4 regions of the Acidovorax sp. LjRoot129 genome follow, and region 1 is predicted to be linked to each of the others. Evidence: predicted binding sites of a transcription regulator. Region 1 holds the regulator's gene; each other region holds the start of a gene.
The links. The regulator sigma-54, encoded in region 1, starts transcription at its own class of promoters, with help from an activator protein. The targets are predictions, from matches to a motif close to TGGCANGNAANCTGCTTT.
Positions count from the first base shown of each region.

Region 2: the regulator sigma-54 is predicted to act here: its motif matches at 1,865-1,882, upstream of ACSQ3Q_RS01215 (6-hydroxynicotinate reductase).
Region 3: the regulator sigma-54 is predicted to act here: its motif matches at 2,271-2,288, upstream of nirB (nitrite reductase large subunit NirB).
Region 4: the regulator sigma-54 is predicted to act here: its motif matches at 2,100-2,117, upstream of glnA (type I glutamate--ammonia ligase).

Region 1 is NZ_CAXUSE020000001.1:4,956,508-4,960,512, reverse strand. Features, by position in the region: gene ACSQ3Q_RS22710 (thiol:disulfide interchange protein DsbA/DsbL) at 1-194, shown strand, start outside; gene lptA (lipopolysaccharide transport periplasmic protein LptA) at 316-972, shown strand; gene lptB (LPS export ABC transporter ATP-binding protein) at 969-1,751, shown strand; gene ACSQ3Q_RS22695 (RNA polymerase factor sigma-54) at 1,851-3,446, shown strand; gene ACSQ3Q_RS22690 (glutaredoxin domain-containing protein) at 3,513-3,989, opposite strand.
Region 2 is NZ_CAXUSE020000001.1:250,933-254,937, forward strand. Features, by position in the region: gene ACSQ3Q_RS01200 (TetR/AcrR family transcriptional regulator) at 1-502, opposite strand, end outside; gene ACSQ3Q_RS01205 (ferredoxin--NADP reductase) at 569-1,345, opposite strand; gene fdxA (ferredoxin FdxA) at 1,422-1,751, opposite strand; gene ACSQ3Q_RS01215 (6-hydroxynicotinate reductase) at 1,926-3,560, shown strand; gene ACSQ3Q_RS01220 (UPF0280 family protein) at 3,571-4,005, shown strand, end outside.
Region 3 is NZ_CAXUSE020000001.1:1,642,785-1,646,789, reverse strand. Features, by position in the region: gene ACSQ3Q_RS07540 (protein kinase domain-containing protein) at 336-2,120, opposite strand; gene nirB (nitrite reductase large subunit NirB) at 2,501-4,005, shown strand, end outside.
Region 4 is NZ_CAXUSE020000001.1:3,470,929-3,474,933, forward strand. Features, by position in the region: gene ACSQ3Q_RS15920 (hypothetical protein) at 1-422, opposite strand, end outside; gene glnA (type I glutamate--ammonia ligase) at 635-2,050, opposite strand; gene ACSQ3Q_RS15930 (competence/damage-inducible protein A) at 2,224-3,045, opposite strand; gene ACSQ3Q_RS15935 (EI24 domain-containing protein) at 3,042-3,989, opposite strand.

The DNA of each region.
Region 1 (4,005 bases):
AGGAGGTCTACAACTCCTTCACGGTGTCCAACCAGGTGCGCCGCGCATCGCAACTGCAGGACGCCTACGGCGTGGAAGGCGTGCCTTCGATGGGTGTGGCCGGCAAGTTCTACACCGACGGCACCATGGCCGGCAACATGCAGAACGTGCTCCAGGTGGTCGACCACCTGGCGGCCACGGCGCGCAAAGCCTGACGAATGATCGCCGGGCGCGTTGTCGCTCAGGCAGAGACCCCAACGAAAAGCCCGCAAGAGCGGGCTTTTTTCATGGGCGCCACACTTCGGTGGCTACAATGAACTGCAAGATTCGTGCCCTATGAACTACCGCATCCTCCCGACCCTCCTGCTCGTGGCCCTGGCCTCGCTCCATGGCGCTGCCCACGCCGAAAAGGCCGACCGCGCCAAGCCCATGAACATCGAGGCCGATGCGCTGCGCCACGATGAACTCAAGCAGACCAGCGTGTTTTCTGGCCGCGTGGTCATGACCAAGGGCTCCATCATCCTGCGCGGTGCGCGGCTGGACGTGCGCCAGGACTCTGATGGCTACCAGTACGGCGTGGTCACGGCAGAGCCCGGCAAACGCGCCTTCTTCCGCCAAAAGCGCGACACCGTGCCGGGCGCGCCGGACGAGTTCATCGAAGGCGAGGGTGAAACCATCGAGTACGACGGCAAGGCCGACAACGTGCGCTTCATTACCCGCGCAGAGCTGCGCCGCTACCGCGGCTCGGTGCTCAGCGACGAGATCACCGGTGCCGTGATCGTCTACAACAACCTCACCGACGTGTTCACCGTGGACGGCCAGCGCAAATCGTCGACCAACGCTGCTGGCGATGCGCCAGCCCCCGGCAGCCGGGTGCGCGCGGTGCTTGCACCCAAAGACCCGCCACCCGGCGCGGCCGCTCCCGAGGCAAATCCCGCCACGCCAGCGCCAGTGCTGCGCCCCAGCAATAGTCTCAGCGGTGGCTCCAAGTGAGCGCGCAGCCTGCCCATTCCGGCCCAGACTCGCAGGCCGGCAGCCGGCTTGAGGTGCAGCACCTCGCCAAGTCCTATGGCAGCCGCAAGGTCGTCAAGGACGTGTCGCTGGTCGTGCAAAAGGGCGAGGTCGTGGGGCTTCTGGGCCCCAACGGCGCCGGCAAGACCACCTCGTTCTACATGATCGTGGGCCTGGTGCGCAGCGACGCGGGCGACATCCGCATCGACGGCCAGTCGGTTGCCCACATGCCCATCCACCGCCGCTCGCGGCTGGGCCTGTCCTACCTGCCGCAAGAGGCGTCCATCTTCCGCAAGCTCTCAGTCGAAGAAAACGTGCGCGCCGTGCTTGAGCTGCAGCGCGGCGACGACGGCCAGCCGCTGGCGCGGGAGGCCATCGAAGACCGCCTCACGGCCCTGCTGCAAGAGCTTCGCGTAGACCATCTGCGCGCCTCGCCCGCCATGGCCCTGTCGGGCGGCGAGCGCCGCCGCGTGGAGATCGCGCGGGCGCTGGCCACCCAGCCGCGTTTCATCCTGCTGGACGAGCCGTTTGCCGGCATCGACCCCATCGCGGTGATCGAGATCCAGCGCATCATCGGTTTCCTCAAGGCGCGCGGCATCGGCGTGCTCATCACCGACCACAACGTGCGCGAGACGCTGGGCATCTGCGACCACGCCTTCATCATCAGCGACGGCCATGTGCTGGCGCAGGGCACCCCTTCCGAAATCGTCGACAACGCCGAAGTGCGCCGGGTGTACCTGGGCGAGCACTTCAGGATGTGACGGCATGGTGCCCACGCATGTTCATCGGGTGAAATCGCTGCCCAGCGGTGGCGGCTGGCCCGACAGCCGTCTCCACCGTCCGCCCGCATTCGAAACCGCATGAAGCCCGGTCTTTCGCTGCGCGTCTCGCAGCATCTTGCGCTGACGCCCCAACTGCAGCAATCCATCCGCCTGCTGCAGCTGTCCACGCTCGAGCTCTCGCAGGAAGTCGAGCAGATGCTCGACGAAAACCCGTTTCTGGAGCGCACCGCCGAAGAGGCGCCGCGCGAAGAGTTTGGCCTGGAGGCCGAGAACACGCCCGCACAGGCCGATGACTACAGTGTGGACGATGCTATTTTTTCAGGAGCTGTCAGCGCAAGTACAACAAGCGCTGAAGGCCAAAATGAGGCCGAAACCCCGCCTGCAGGCGGTGACGAGCCCGACTGGAGCGGCGACGGCACCGTCGAGATGGCGCCCAACGATGCCGAGTGGGGCGGCGATGCGCCCGCGCGCAACCGCAACGACTCCGAGGGCGACGAGGCCGACGCCACCGAACTCGCCCGCTCGCACGAATCCCTGACCGCTTTTTTGCACCGCCAGGCGCTGTCGCTGCGGCTGTCCGAGGTGGACTGCGCTGCGCTGCGTTTCCTCATCGAATCGCTGAACGACGACGGGTACCTGGAAGACCCGCTCGAAGAGCTGGCCGCGGCCCTGGCCGGCCCTGAAGACCTGGAGCAGATCGAAGAACTGGTGCACCGGTTCACCGTGGCCCTGCGCCTGCTGCAGAGCTTGGAGCCGGTGGGCGTGGGCGCGCGCAACCTGGCCGAGTGCCTCACGCTGCAGCTCAAGGCGCTGGACGCTGACGAAGAGGGCGACCCCGACGTCGTGCAGACGGCGCTGGCCATCTGCAAGCAGCCGCTGGAGATGCTGGCCCGGCGCGACGTGCGCCGCCTCACCCTGCTGTGCAGTGACGGCGGAGCCAGTGGCGAGGAGCGCACCCGCGCCGCCATGTCGCTGATTGCCCGGCTGGAGCCACGCCCGGGCCGCAAGTTCGTGGACGTGGAGCGCAACATCATCGTGCCCGACGTGATCGTGCGCAAAGCCGGGCGCGCCAACGGCCGCGACGGCCAGCACAACTTCATCGTGGCGCTGAACCCCGACGTGATGCCCCGCCTGCGAGTGCACGACATCTACGCCGGCGCGCTGCGCGGCCACAAAGGCGGCGAAGGCCACCAGGGCATGCAGCAGCGCCTGCAAGAGGCGCGCTGGTTCATCAAGAACATCCAGCAGCGCTTCGACACCATCCTGCGGGTCTCGCGCGCCATCGTCGAGCGGCAAAAGAACTTCTTCACCCACGGTGAGCTGGCCATGCGCCCGCTGGTGCTGCGCGACATTGCCGACGAGCTGGGCCTGCACGAATCGACCATCAGCCGCGTGACCACGGCCAAGTACATGTCGACGCCCATCGGCACCTACGAACTCAAGTATTTCTTTGGCTCAGGCCTGGGCACCGAGACGGGCGGCAATGCATCGAGCACGGCCGTGCGCGCGCTGATCAAGCAGTTTGTCGCGGCGGAGAGCGCGACCAAACCGCTGTCGGACAGCCAGATTGCCGAAATGCTCAAGGAACAAGGCATCGAATGCGCGCGCCGCACCGTGGCCAAATACCGCGAGGCGCTCAAGATCGCGCCGGCCAACCTGCGCAAGGCGCTGTAAGGGGCGAGGCAGGGGCCAGGGCCCAGAGCGGCGCTTTCGCCTGCTCAGGTTGTGGCGAGCGCTGCGCTACTTGCGCGCCATAAACACCGCGTCATACGCCTGCGGCGTAAACCCCGAGATCTTCTGCCCCTGGGTCAGCAACACCGGGATGCCGCGCACGCCCAGCTGGCTGAAGGCGGTTTTGCCCGCCGGGGTGTCGATGTCCAGTTCGCGGTACGCAATGCCTTTGCCCGCCATGTATGCCTTGGCGGCAGTGCAGTAGCCACACCACTTGGCCATATAGAGCACCACCTCCCCACGTGCCTGGGCGACTGGGGCGACCGGGGCGGCCCCCGGTGCTGGAGCGGCGCCCGGCACCACGCTCACGGGCAGGCTCTCGAGTTTCAACGTCTTCTCGACCGTGCCTGTCACCGGCGGCTTGTCGCTGTAGACCACGCGGCCGTCCGCGCCCACGGATTTGTAGAGCGTTTGCGCGCTGGCGGACCCCAGGCAGGCGGCCAGCAAGGATGCGATGAGCAGCAGGCTCGGGACGAAGGGGCGCATGGACAGCTCCGGTGAA
Region 2 (4,005 bases), 4.7 Mb from region 1:
GGCCTTGCGCCTGGCCGCTCTCCAGCACCCGGCGGATCACCTCGATGGCGGGCGACGAGTATTCGCGGGCCCGCATCGACTTGGAAATGTGCTTGCCCTTGTGCAGGTTTTCCGTGTTGAGCAGCGTGATGAACTCGGGGTTCTTGCGGTAGTAGCCCACCACGAAGCGGATCACGGCCTGCAGTGCCTCGACCGGTTTGGCGGTGTCCAGGTCGAGCTTGGATTCGGCATCGTTCATGCGCCGGTAGGTTTCCTCCAGCACCTCGATGAACAGGCCTTCCTTGCTGCCAAAGTAGTAGTAGATCATCCGGTCGAACGACTTGGCCGCCTTGGAGATCTTCTCCACGCTGCCGCCTTCGTAGCCGTAGCGCGCGAACACCTTGGTCGCCGCCTTCAGGATGTTGTCGCGCGTGGTCTGCGCGGCCTGCTCGCGCACCCCCGTTTTGCGCACGGTAGGGGATCGGCTGGACGCTGTCCGGGTCTTGGGTGGAGTGGCAGACATGGCGGGTCCTGGTGGGTGGGGCCGGCACCGGGACCTGTTCAGGAGGTCCTCAGTGCGGCCGGGGGATCACTGCTCTGCGAACGCGCGTTCGATCACGAAGTCGCCGGGCTTCGTGGTGTTGCCTTCCTTGAAGCCTCGCACTTCCATCATGTGCTTGAGGTCACGCAGCATTTCGGGGCTGCCGCAGATCATCACGCGGTCTTCCAGCGGGTTGAGCGCCGGCAGGCCCAGGTCGCGGGCGAGCTGGCCGTTCTCGATCACGGTGGTCACGCGGCCCTGGTGCTTGAACTCTTCGCGCGTCACCGTGGGGTAGTACTTGAGTTGCTTGCTCACGATCTCGCCCAGAAACTCGTGCTGAGGCAGCTCGTTGGTGATGTAGTCCTGATAGGCCAGTTCTTTGACTTCGCGCACGCCGTGCACCAGGATCACCTCTTCGAACTTCTCGTACGTCTCGGGGTCGCGCATCAGGCTCAGGAAGGGCGCCACGCCGGTGCCGGTGGAGAGCATGTACAGGCGCTTGGCGGGCAGCAGGTAGTCGATCAGCAGGGTGCCGGTGGGCTTCTTGCCGACCACGATGGTGTCGCCGACCTTGATGTGCTGCAGGCGCGAGGTCAGCGGGCCGTCGGGCACCTTGATCGACAGAAACTCCAGGTGTTCTTCGTAGTTGGCGCTGGCGATGCTGTAGGCGCGCAGCAGGGGCTTGCCGTTCTCGCCGCGCAGGCCGATCATCGTGAAATGGCCGTTGGAGAAGCGCAGAGCGGTGTCGCGCGTGGTGGTGAAGGAGAACAGGCGGTCCGTCCAGTGGTGAACGGAGAGGACGCGTTCTTCAAGAAATGCGCTCATGGTGCTTAGTCGGAAAAGTTGAAAAAACAGAACAAAACTGGCTGAAGGCAAGGTCTGGAGCGCCGTGGAACAGGTCTCAGAACGCGATATTCAGGCCGGAAAGCTTGTGGCTCACAACCCTCCATTGTTCCGCATCTGGCAAAGCCGGCTTTCTTTTGGTGATTGCGGGCAGGCCCGGGGCCAGCTTTTTGTTGAATTCAAGGAAGGCTTCCATGCCCTCGGGCAGGTCATCTTCTGCGTAGATGGCGTTGGCCGGGCACTCCGGGATGCACACCGCGCAGTCGATGCACTCGTCCGGGTCGATCACGAGATATTCGGGACCCTCCTTGAAGCAGTCCACCGGGCAGACATCGACACAGTCGGTGTACTTGCACCGAATGCATGCGTCAGTCACAACGTGCGTCATTTTGGGGCTCCTCGTGCACCGTTTCAGGGGGTGCGAAAACACCATTGCGGACCATGAACGATTGCGCTACATTCGCGATCAATGTAGTGATCACAACATTTAAGTTAAGTGAATGCTACACAAAATGCAATGCACGTACAAGCATTTGAAAAGATGCAATGAATGGGCTCCACGATGACCGAACACACCAAGACCGACGGGCTCCCCGGCATGGATGCGCCAGACCTGCCGCAGGTGCTCGAGCGCGCGCGGCCCCGCAACGAGCGGATGAACGCCGCCAAGGTGGAGTGCAACGCGTGCCCGGTGTTGTGCCAGATCTCGGAAGGCCGTGCCGGGGCGTGCGACCGCTATGCCAACCACGCGGGTGTGCTGGTGCGCGTGGACCCGGTGGTCCTGCTGCGCAAGACGCTGGAAGATGGCGAGGCAGCGCTGGTGCCCTTTGCGGGCCGCGCCGCTCCCGTGGATGCCGACACCCCGGTCGATGTGGCAGCAGGCGCCGCCGTGCAGCCGGCCTGGAGCGGCGACTTGTTGCTGACCGAGGAAGTGTTTGTCACCGGCGTGGGCTCCTCCACCACTTATCCCGACTACAAACCCGCGCCCTTTATCGTGGGCTCCAAGGTCGATGGCGTGGACATGGTCACCGTGGTCACCGAGGGCATCTTCAGCTACTGCAGCTTCAAGGTGAAGATCGACACCGACCGCTTCCTGGGCCCTGAGCAGGCCAATGTGCGCTGCAAGGGCGAGGTGGTGGGCCACGTCACCACGGCCGAATACGGCTCGCAGATGCTGTCGCTCGGCGGCGTGCACCACCTCACGGGCGGCAGCAAGAAGGAAGGGCGCATCGCCAACGAGATGATGCAGCTCTTGGGCAACAAGCAGGCGGTCGAGCTCACCATCGACGGCGGTTCGCAGCTCGTGATTCAGGCCGGGCAGGCGCCCATCGTCAACGGTGTGGCCGAGCGGCGCATGCGCGTGGGATGCGGCTCTGCGGCCATCGGGATCTTTGCGCGCCAGTTCTTCGGCCAGGCCGACGAGGTGGTGGTGGTGGACGACCACATCACCGGCGTGCTCACCGAGCACCAGGCCGGCCGCTGCCTGGACATGAAGCCTTCGGGCATCCAGATGCGCGGGCGCAAATCCACGCCGGGCCGGTATTTTCAGGTGGCCAACCCCGGCACGGGCTGGGGCGGCACCGACATTGCCGACCCGCTGTCCATCATCGAAGGCTGGGACGCGTCAGTCGCCTGGCCGGGGCTGCGCCTGCTCATGACCTCCACCACGGGCGAACACGCAAGCTGGTATGTGCTGGACGAATCGCTGGTGCCGGTGGAGGCAGAAATGCCCGAAGCCGTGCGCCGCATCGTGGACCGCATCGGCGAAAACTGCGAGCCCTCGCTCACATCGGTGCTCTTCCTGGGCGGGGCGGGCGGCAGCCTGCGCGCCGGCGTCACCGAAAACCCGGTGCTGCTGACCCGCTCCATCAAGAACGCGCTGGTCAATGTGACCTGCGGCGGTGCCCCGGCCTATGTGTGGCCCGGCGGCGGCATCACCGTCATGGCCGACGTGCTGCGCATGCCCGACAACAGCTTTGGCACCGTGCCCACGCCCGCCATCGTGGCGCCCATCGAGTTCAGCATGCGCCGTTCGGACTTTGAGGCGCTGGGCGGCCATGGCGAGCAGATCCGCAGCCTGCGCGAGGTGCTGGAGCACGGCGCCTGGCACAACGACGGCGCTCCGCAGGCCCTGTCCTGGCAGGCCCTGCCAGCGGGCAATCCGTGGCCGCTGGGCCGTCCGCCCCTGCTGGGTTGACGGACGCACCATGCAAGCCTGCCGCAACCTTCTGCCCGATGGCCGCTGGCACTTCCAGCACGGCCCCATCGATCTGGTGATCCACGCCGATGGCGACCGCGCCGCCGTGACCGCCGCGCACGAGGGCGCTTGGCAGCGCTTTGAGGGCTTGCTGCAGGAGCTGGTGGACGAGCTGCCGGGGCTGCGCGCGCCGGTGGGCGAAAGCTGCCATGTGCGCGGCGCAGTGGCGCAGCGCATGTGGTGGGCCTGCCATCCATACCGCCGGGGTTTCATCACCTCGATGGCCGCCGTGGCGGGAGCCGTGGCGCAGGAGATTCTTGCCTGCTACGCCCAGGACGGCATCGCGCGCGCCTGGGTCAACAACGGGGGCGATATCGCATTGCACCTTGCCCCCGGGCAGTCGGCCTCGGTGGGGGTGTATTCAGACATTGCCCAGCTCGACGCC
Region 3 (4,005 bases), 3.3 Mb from region 1:
GTGCGCGCAGCGCGTGACATGCGCGAGCATGTAAGCGCGCAGCGCTTGCCGCACTTTCGCTAGAAAGGTGGACGCGCGCGCAGCGCGTGAACGGCGCAGCCGTTAAGGCGCCACGTGCGCCTTCTCACTTTCCGCCTCTTCAATCAAGGCTCACATTGCGAAGCAAAGTTGAACGCAGTGAGCAGGGCTGAATAGGCGTCACAGAGGGCGGTAGGACCCGTCGCCCGACCGTGGGCCTCTGTCCCTGTTGCCGTGTTTTAGACCCAAAAAAGGCCCCAGCGCTTATCCCATAAGCGCTACCAGCTATATTTTTAATAGCAATATGCCGCGAACGCTCACCGCGGCAAGAACAGCAGCCAATAGATCAACAGCAGGTTCACCAGCACACTCACCGCCAGCGCGATCTTCCACAGCGCCGTAGCGTCACGCTGCATCAGCGGCTGGGGGCCGGCAGAGCCCAAAGGGCGCGAGGCACCGCGCTCCAGCGCCAGCAGCAGTTCTTCTGCCGTCTCAAACCGCTGCGCACGCTGGCGGGCCACGGCCTTCAAGGCGATCTGGTCAAGCCAGATCGGCACGCCCGGGTTGTGGCGGCTGGGGGCCACCGGGTCGCGGTGGTAGCGGCCCAACTGGTAGGGCACGACCTCGCCATACGGCAGGCGCCCGTGGCTGAGCAGCTGGTACAGCGTCACGCCCAGCGCAAACAGGTCGCTGCCCGCGTCGGGCAGGCGCCCTTCGCCATCGCTGCTGCGTTCGTAGCCGGCCCACTGCTCGGGGTTCATGTAGCTGGGAGTGCCGGCGTGCAGCCGGCGCGTGGCCTCGGGCTCGCGGCCTGACAGCGCGACGCCGAGGTCGAGCACGCGCAGCACGCCGTCGTCGCCCAGGTGCAGGTTGTCGGGCTTGATGTCCCGGTGCACGACGCCCTGGCGGTGCAGCCAGCCCAGCACGCGCGCGGCTTGCACGGTGACGGACAGGATCTGCGCCACGCTCAGCGGCTGGCGGCGGCGCAGGCGCTGGCCCAGCGTGTCGCCCGCATGCCAGTCGTACAGCAGGTAAAAGGCGCTGGCCTGGGGTGGCGTGCGGCCCTCACCGTCCACGCTGGCGTCTGTGCTGCCGTGGGGCGGCCAGTCGTTCAGCCTCGCAAGGTGCGTGGCGGCCTGGCCCGACTGCATGCGGCGTGCCACCCAGGCCTCGTGTGCCAGCGTGGCGCGCTCCTCGGCATCGTGCGCGCGCGACGGCAGCAAGGTCTTGAGCGCGTACAGCCGCTGGCTGGCGGGGTCGCGCACCTGGTAGATGCGGTGGATGCCGCTGTCGGCCACCAGCGCGGTCACCGTGAGGCCGTCCACCGGGTCGCCGACCTTCAAGAGCGGCAGCACCGGCAGGTCCTGCGCGCGGCGGGATTCGTCCTGCAGCGTGGCCTCTTGCACGCCCTGCACGCGCACGATCAGCGCGGTCACGTTGTCGTTGCTGCCGCGGCGCAGCGCCACCTGCGTGAGCTCGTCGCACAGCGCCTGCGCCGCGCCGCCCTGGCGCAGCATCTGGCGCAACTCGCGCTCGGGGATGCTGCCGTGCACACCGTCGGACAGCAGCACAAAGAGGTCGCCGCTGTGCAGTTCGCCCTGGCTGTAGTCCACCACGACATGGTCGTCGAGCCCCATGGCGCGGGTGAGCTGGTGCGAGAACTCGCGCTGCGACATGACATGGTCGGCCGTGAGCTGCTGCAGCCGCCCGCCGCGCAGAAGATAGGCGCGTGTGTCGCCCACATGGGCCAGCGTGTACGACTGGCCGCGCAGCACGAGCGCGGTCACGGTGGTCAGCCCCACCGCGGGCTGGCGGCGCCGGTTCATGGACGCGAGCCAGCCGTTGTGGGCGCTCAGGATGCGGTCGAGCGCCACCGTGGTGTCCCAGGTGTCGGGCGTGGCGAAGTAGTCGTTGACCAGCGTGTTGACCGTGGTCTGCGCGGCCTCGCGGCCGTTGCCGCCAGTGCTCACCCCATCGGCGATGGCGGCGATGGCCCCGCGGTCGCGGTCGCGGCCCTGCCCCGACACCAGCGCGGCGAAGTCCTCGTTCAGCTCCTTGCGCCCGGCTTCGGAGGATTGGCCAAAGTCCAGTTCAAAACTCATGCACCAGCTCCATGCAGGTTTCATGCCCAAGCTGGTGCATGCCGTGCCCCGCCAGGGCGCGCACTGGCTGCGCGTGCGCAACTCGCGGGCATCGGCGCGGGCGCGCCCGGCCCCATCGCGGCGTCGCGCCCTGCATCAGTGCACCGCGGCTGGCACAAGCATTGCTTAGACAAAACAACGACCCTCGCGGGTCCCGCAATCCACCCGTGCAAAGGCGCGCGGAGGGGTTGAGGAATTTGTTCACGATCACCACCGGTCAACAACAGGTTCTCAGGACAAAGGCGTCCCCACATGTGATTTCGATCCCGGTCGAAGCTGCATCGTGTGGACGCCTTTTTTGTTTTTTGCGCTGCCCAGGCGGTGGGACAGAAGGAGTCATGATGAAAAAGCTCAAGCTGGTGATGGTAGGAAACGGCATGGCCGGTGTGCGCACGCTGGAAGAGCTGCTCAAGATTGCCCCCGATCTGTATGACATCACGGTGTTCGGTGCCGAGCCCCATCCCAACTACAACCGCATCCTGCTCTCACCCGTGCTGGCCGGCGAGCAGACCATCGACGAGATCATTCTGAACGACTGGTCCTGGTATGCGGACAACCACATCACGCTGCACACCGGCTTTACGGTGACCGACGTGGACCGCGTGCGCCGCGTGGTCAGCGCCACCAGTGCCGCAGGCGATGTGATCACCGCCGAATACGACCGCCTGATCATGGCCACCGGCTCCAACCCCTTCATCCTGCCTGTGCCGGGCAAGGACTTGAAGGGTGTGCTGGCCTACCGCGACATTGCCGACACCCAGGCCATGATCGACGCAGCAGCCACCTACAAACACGCCGTGGTCATCGGCGGCGGCCTGCTGGGCCTGGAGGCTGCCAACGGCCTCATGAAGCGTGGCATGCAGGTCACCGTGGTGCATGTGGCACCGTGGCTCATGGAACGCCAGCTGGACGATGTGGCGGGCAAGATGCTACAGGACTCGCTGCAGCAGCGCGGCATGCAGTTCTTGATCGGCGCGCAGACGCAGGAACTCGTGGGCAATGCCGACGGGCGCGTGGCAGGCATCAAGTTCAAGGACGGCACCGAGGTGCCCGCCGACCTGGTGGTAATGGCCGTGGGCATCCGCCCCAACACCGCGCTGGCTGAAAAGATGCGCCTGCACGTGAACCGCGGCATCGTGGTGAGCGACACGCTGCAGACCACCACCGACGCACGCATCTACGCCGTGGGCGAATGCGCCGCGCACCGGGGCATCGCCTATGGCCTGGTGGCCCCGCTGTTCGAGCAGGGCAAGGTGCTGGCCAACCACCTGGCCGAGTTCGGCATCGGCCGCTACCAGGGCTCGCTGACCTCCACCAAGCTCAAGGTCACCGGCATCGATTTGTTCTCGGCCGGCGACTTCCAGGGCGGCGAGGGCACCGAAGAGATCGTGATGAGCGACCCCTTTGGCGGCGTGTACAAAAAACTGGTCATCAAGGACGACAAGCTGGTGGGCGCCTGCCTGTATGGCGACACGGTGGACGGCAGCTGGTACTTCAAGCTGCTGCGCGACGGCCGCAGCGTGACCGACCTGCGCGACAAGCTGATGTTTGGCGAATCGCACCTGGGCGACACGGGCCACCAGGGCCAAAGCAAAGCCGCCGCCATGCAGGACAGCGACGAAGTCTGCGGCTGCAACGGCGTGACCAAGGGCGCGATCTGCAAGGCCATCAAGGACAAGGGCTTGTTCACGCTGGAAGAGGTCAAAAAGCACACCAAGGCCAGTGCGTCGTGCGGCTCGTGCACCGGCCTGGTCGAGCAAATCCTGATGTTCACGGCCGGCGGCGACTACAGCGCCACGCCCAAGACCAAGGCCATGTGCGGCTGCACCGACCATGGCCACCAGGC
Region 4 (4,005 bases), 1.5 Mb from region 1:
CGCTCCATGTAGCGCTGGGGGTTGCGCAGATCGAGCGCGTTGCGCTCGGGATTGCCGCCGTTGTATTCCTTCACCAGGTCGGCATGGCGGGCTTCGGCCTTGCGCAGTTCTGACTCGAGGATCGCGCGGGCATCAGAGTCGCGGGCCTTCTGGTCGTTGTTGTTGACGCGGGGTGCCGAGGGCGGCGATGCCGAGGATGGGGCAGCAGTACCCCCACCACCCGACGCAGGCGCCGCGGCACCCGCGGGGCGGGTGCCCTGCACCACGGTGACGTTGCCGCCTTCGACCAGCTTGCAGCCGCGCTCCCTGGCCTGTTGCGCGTTGTTCGTGTATTCGTTGCCGCAGCGGTAAATGCGGTCTTGGGCCCAGACGGCGGGAGCCGTCGCAGCAATCAGTAACAGGGTAATCAGCGTTTTCTTCATTCGGTTTCCTCGCACTGCCATGCAGGGGGTGCGGTGAGTATCCACCAATCACCTTGCATCGCCAATCCAACACCAGCAGGCCTGCACAGGGCATTGCTCAAGGACACAACGGGCGAGCAGTGGGTTCCGTTGCACAGCGCGCCACCGACGCGCCATGAAAAAAGGCGGCTTGCGCCGCCTTTTTCTAGAGGTAACAACCTGCAGGCAGGCGATTACAGCGAGTAGTACATGTCGAATTCGACAGGGTGAGGAGCCATGCGGAAGCGCGTGACTTCGCCCATCTTCAGCTCGATGTAGGCATCCAGCATGGAGTCGGTGAACACACCACCCTTGGTCAGGAACTCGCGGTCCTTGTCCAGGTATTCCAGCGCTTGGTCCAGGCTGTGGCACACGGTAGGCACCAGCTTGTCTTCCTCGGGCGGCAGATGGTACAGATCCTTCGTGGCGGCTTCGCCGGGATGGATCTTGTTTTCCACACCGTCCAGGCCGGCCATCATCAAAGCCGAGAAGGCCAGATAAGGGTTGGCCGATGGATCGGGGAAGCGTGCTTCGATGCGGCGGCCCTTGGGGTTGGCGACGTAAGGAATGCGGATCGAAGCCGAGCGGTTGCGGGCCGAGTAGGCCAGCTTCACAGGGGCTTCGAAGCCGGGCACCAGACGCTTGTACGAGTTCGTCCCGGGGTTGGTAATGGCGTTCAGGGCACGTGCGTGCTTGATGATGCCGCCGATGTAGTACAGCGCGAAGTCCGACAGGCCAGCATAGCCGTCGCCTGCGAACAGGTTCTTGCCATCCTTCCAGATGGACTGGTGCACGTGCATGCCGGAGCCGTTGTCGCCGGCGTAGGGCTTAGGCATGAAGGTGGCGGTCTTGCCGTAGGCGTTGGCCACGTTCCAGACAACGTACTTCAGGACCTGGGTCCAGTCAGCGCGCTCGACCAGCGTGCTGAAACGCGTGCCGATTTCGTTCTGGCCAGCGCCCGCCACTTCGTGGTGGAACACTTCGACCGGGATGCCCAGGGATTCGAGGATCAGGGACATTTCAGCGCGCATGTCTTGCGTGCTGTCGACGGGGGGCACTGGGAAGTAGCCGCCCTTGACGGTGGGACGGTGGCCACGGTTGCCGCCTTCGAGCTTGGAGCCCGAGTTCCATGGGGCTTCGTATTCTTCGATTTCGCTGAACACGCGGCCGGGTTCGTTGCTCCAGCGCACGCCGTCGAAGATGAAGAATTCTGGCTCTGGGCCAAAGAAGGCGGTGTCGCCCAGGCCGGAGGCCTTGAGGTAGGCTTCAGCGCGCTTGGCGATGGAGCGTGGGTCACGGTCGTAGGCCTTGCCGTCACCGGGTTCGATCACATCGCACTGCAGGAACAGCGTGGTTTCTTCAAAGAAGGGATCGATGTTGGCGGTGCTGGGGTCGGGCATGAGTTGCATGTCCGAGGCTTCGATGCCCTTCCAGCCGGCTACCGAGGAGCCGTCGAATGCATGGCCGGACGTGAACTTGTCTTCATCAAAGTGGGAAACGGGCACTGTCACGTGCTGTTCCTTGCCACGGGTGTCCGTAAAACGGAAGTCAACGAACTTGACTTCGTTCTCCTTCACCATCTTCATCACGTCTGCAACGGTCTTGGCCATCAGGTTCTCCTGGGTAAAGCGCTTGTTGAAAAAAAGATTTGCGTAAACAAAAGCAGTTTGCGTGCCAGCCGGGTGCAGGCACCGCACTATGAAGGAGCACTACGGACTGCAGGCCGACAGCACACCGATTGAATTGCACCAATATGGCGCAGTCAGTGGATCATCCAGAGACATCACAAGTTGCGCACCAATTCGGGGCCGCATTGCGCACCAAATTCGTGCAAACCCTGCTGGAGGTCCTTCCACGCAGCGGGGACAAGTGTCGCTGGACCTTTGACACCCAGTTCGATGTGCCGCCCGTATTGTGGATGATCCACGCTGGGCAAACTGAACACGCGGATCGACGGGTGCGACTGTTCAATGCGCTCCATCAAGGGGGTGAGTGCCGCCTCCATCGCGCCGTACACCACGACCGACTGCTCCGTCTGGGGCGTGCGGTTGAAATGTGCGGTGTAGTGCTGGTCCAGCACTCCTTCGATCATCGGCCAGGCCATGACGGGAAAACCCGGCACGAAGTGCACCGCCCCGCCGCCCACGCCGTCGCAGCTGAAGCCAGGGATCTTGTTGTAGGGGTTGGCAATGATGCGCGCACCCGCCGGGAACATGCCCATGTTGAGCCGATGCAGGTTATCCGGGCGGTCCGCCTCGTAGGGCATGCCTTGTTCACGTGCCACGTCCTGCATGCGCTCTCGGATCAGGGCTTCTGCTTCGGGGTGCAGTGCCAGGTCTCGCCCCAGGGCGCGCGCTGCGCATTGCCGCGTGTGGTCATCCGGCGTTGCGCCGATACCGCCGCAAGAGAACACGATGTCGCTCGAAGCGAAGGCTCGCTGCAAGGTGGCCGTAATACGGTCCGGGTTGTCGCCCACGTAGTCCGCATAGGCCAGCGCAAGTCCGCGGGCTGCCAGCAGTTCAATGACCTTGGGCATGTGCTTGTCGGCACGCTTGCCCGACAGGATTTCGTCGCCGACGATGATGAGGCCAAATGTGGGTGTCATGACGAAGGGGTTTGGTTGGCGGGAGATGCCGGCGGTGGCAACGCGACGACGGGTGCCGGTGCGGCGAGACCATCGAAGGTGCTAGCGCCCGCACCCTGGGCCGACACGATGTCCGCGGGCGTGAACGAGGCGTCCGGCGCTGCGGCCGCAGCTTCTGCGCGCAAGCGCTCCAGGGCAGCGAGTGCGTAATGCGCGAACCACAACGAAGAGAAAGCAAATACGAGCGTATAGATCCAGATCGCCAGCGGCACCAGCACAAAAAATGCGGCCGCAAACACCACGCCCGAAGCCCAAACGATGCTGGGCGCCGCGCCCAGGTAACCCGTAACAATGCCGATGCCCAGCAGACTGCTGCGGTGCCGGCGGAAAATTTCCTGGCGCTCTTCTTTGGTGGCGTGGTCTGCGAGCGCATCAAACACCATGACCCGGTAGGTGAGCCAGCCCCAGATCAACGGTGGCAGGATCAGCACCAGGGGTGGCACCAGCCACAGCGGCACAGACACCACCAGGGCGATGAGAGCCAGCACGGTCGATCCAAGCGACCAGGCGATGCTGGCGATAAAGGAGCCGCCCTTCTTGCGCTCCAGCGCCGGGAAGCGCCGGTCTGCCACCAAGGCCACCAGCGCGGGCGTCATCAACACGGCCACGAGCAGCAGGGATACCACCACCAGAACCGGTGCGACCGCCAGCACCACCATCAATGGGGCGACGACTCCCGTCACATCCCCCAGACCCCAGCCCTGCAACCAACCCCAGAAGCTCGTCAGCCATGCAGAAGCGTCCAGCAGCCCACGCATGCCGTGCACCGCTGCATCCCAATAGAAATAGCCCAGACCCAGCGCCAGCGCCACCATCACCAGGAGCGGCAAGATCGACAGGGCGATCACACGCGGGCGCAGACAATACGCCGCGGCACGCCAGAAGGAATCGAGCAGTAGTCCCATGTCGGCGAGCATACCT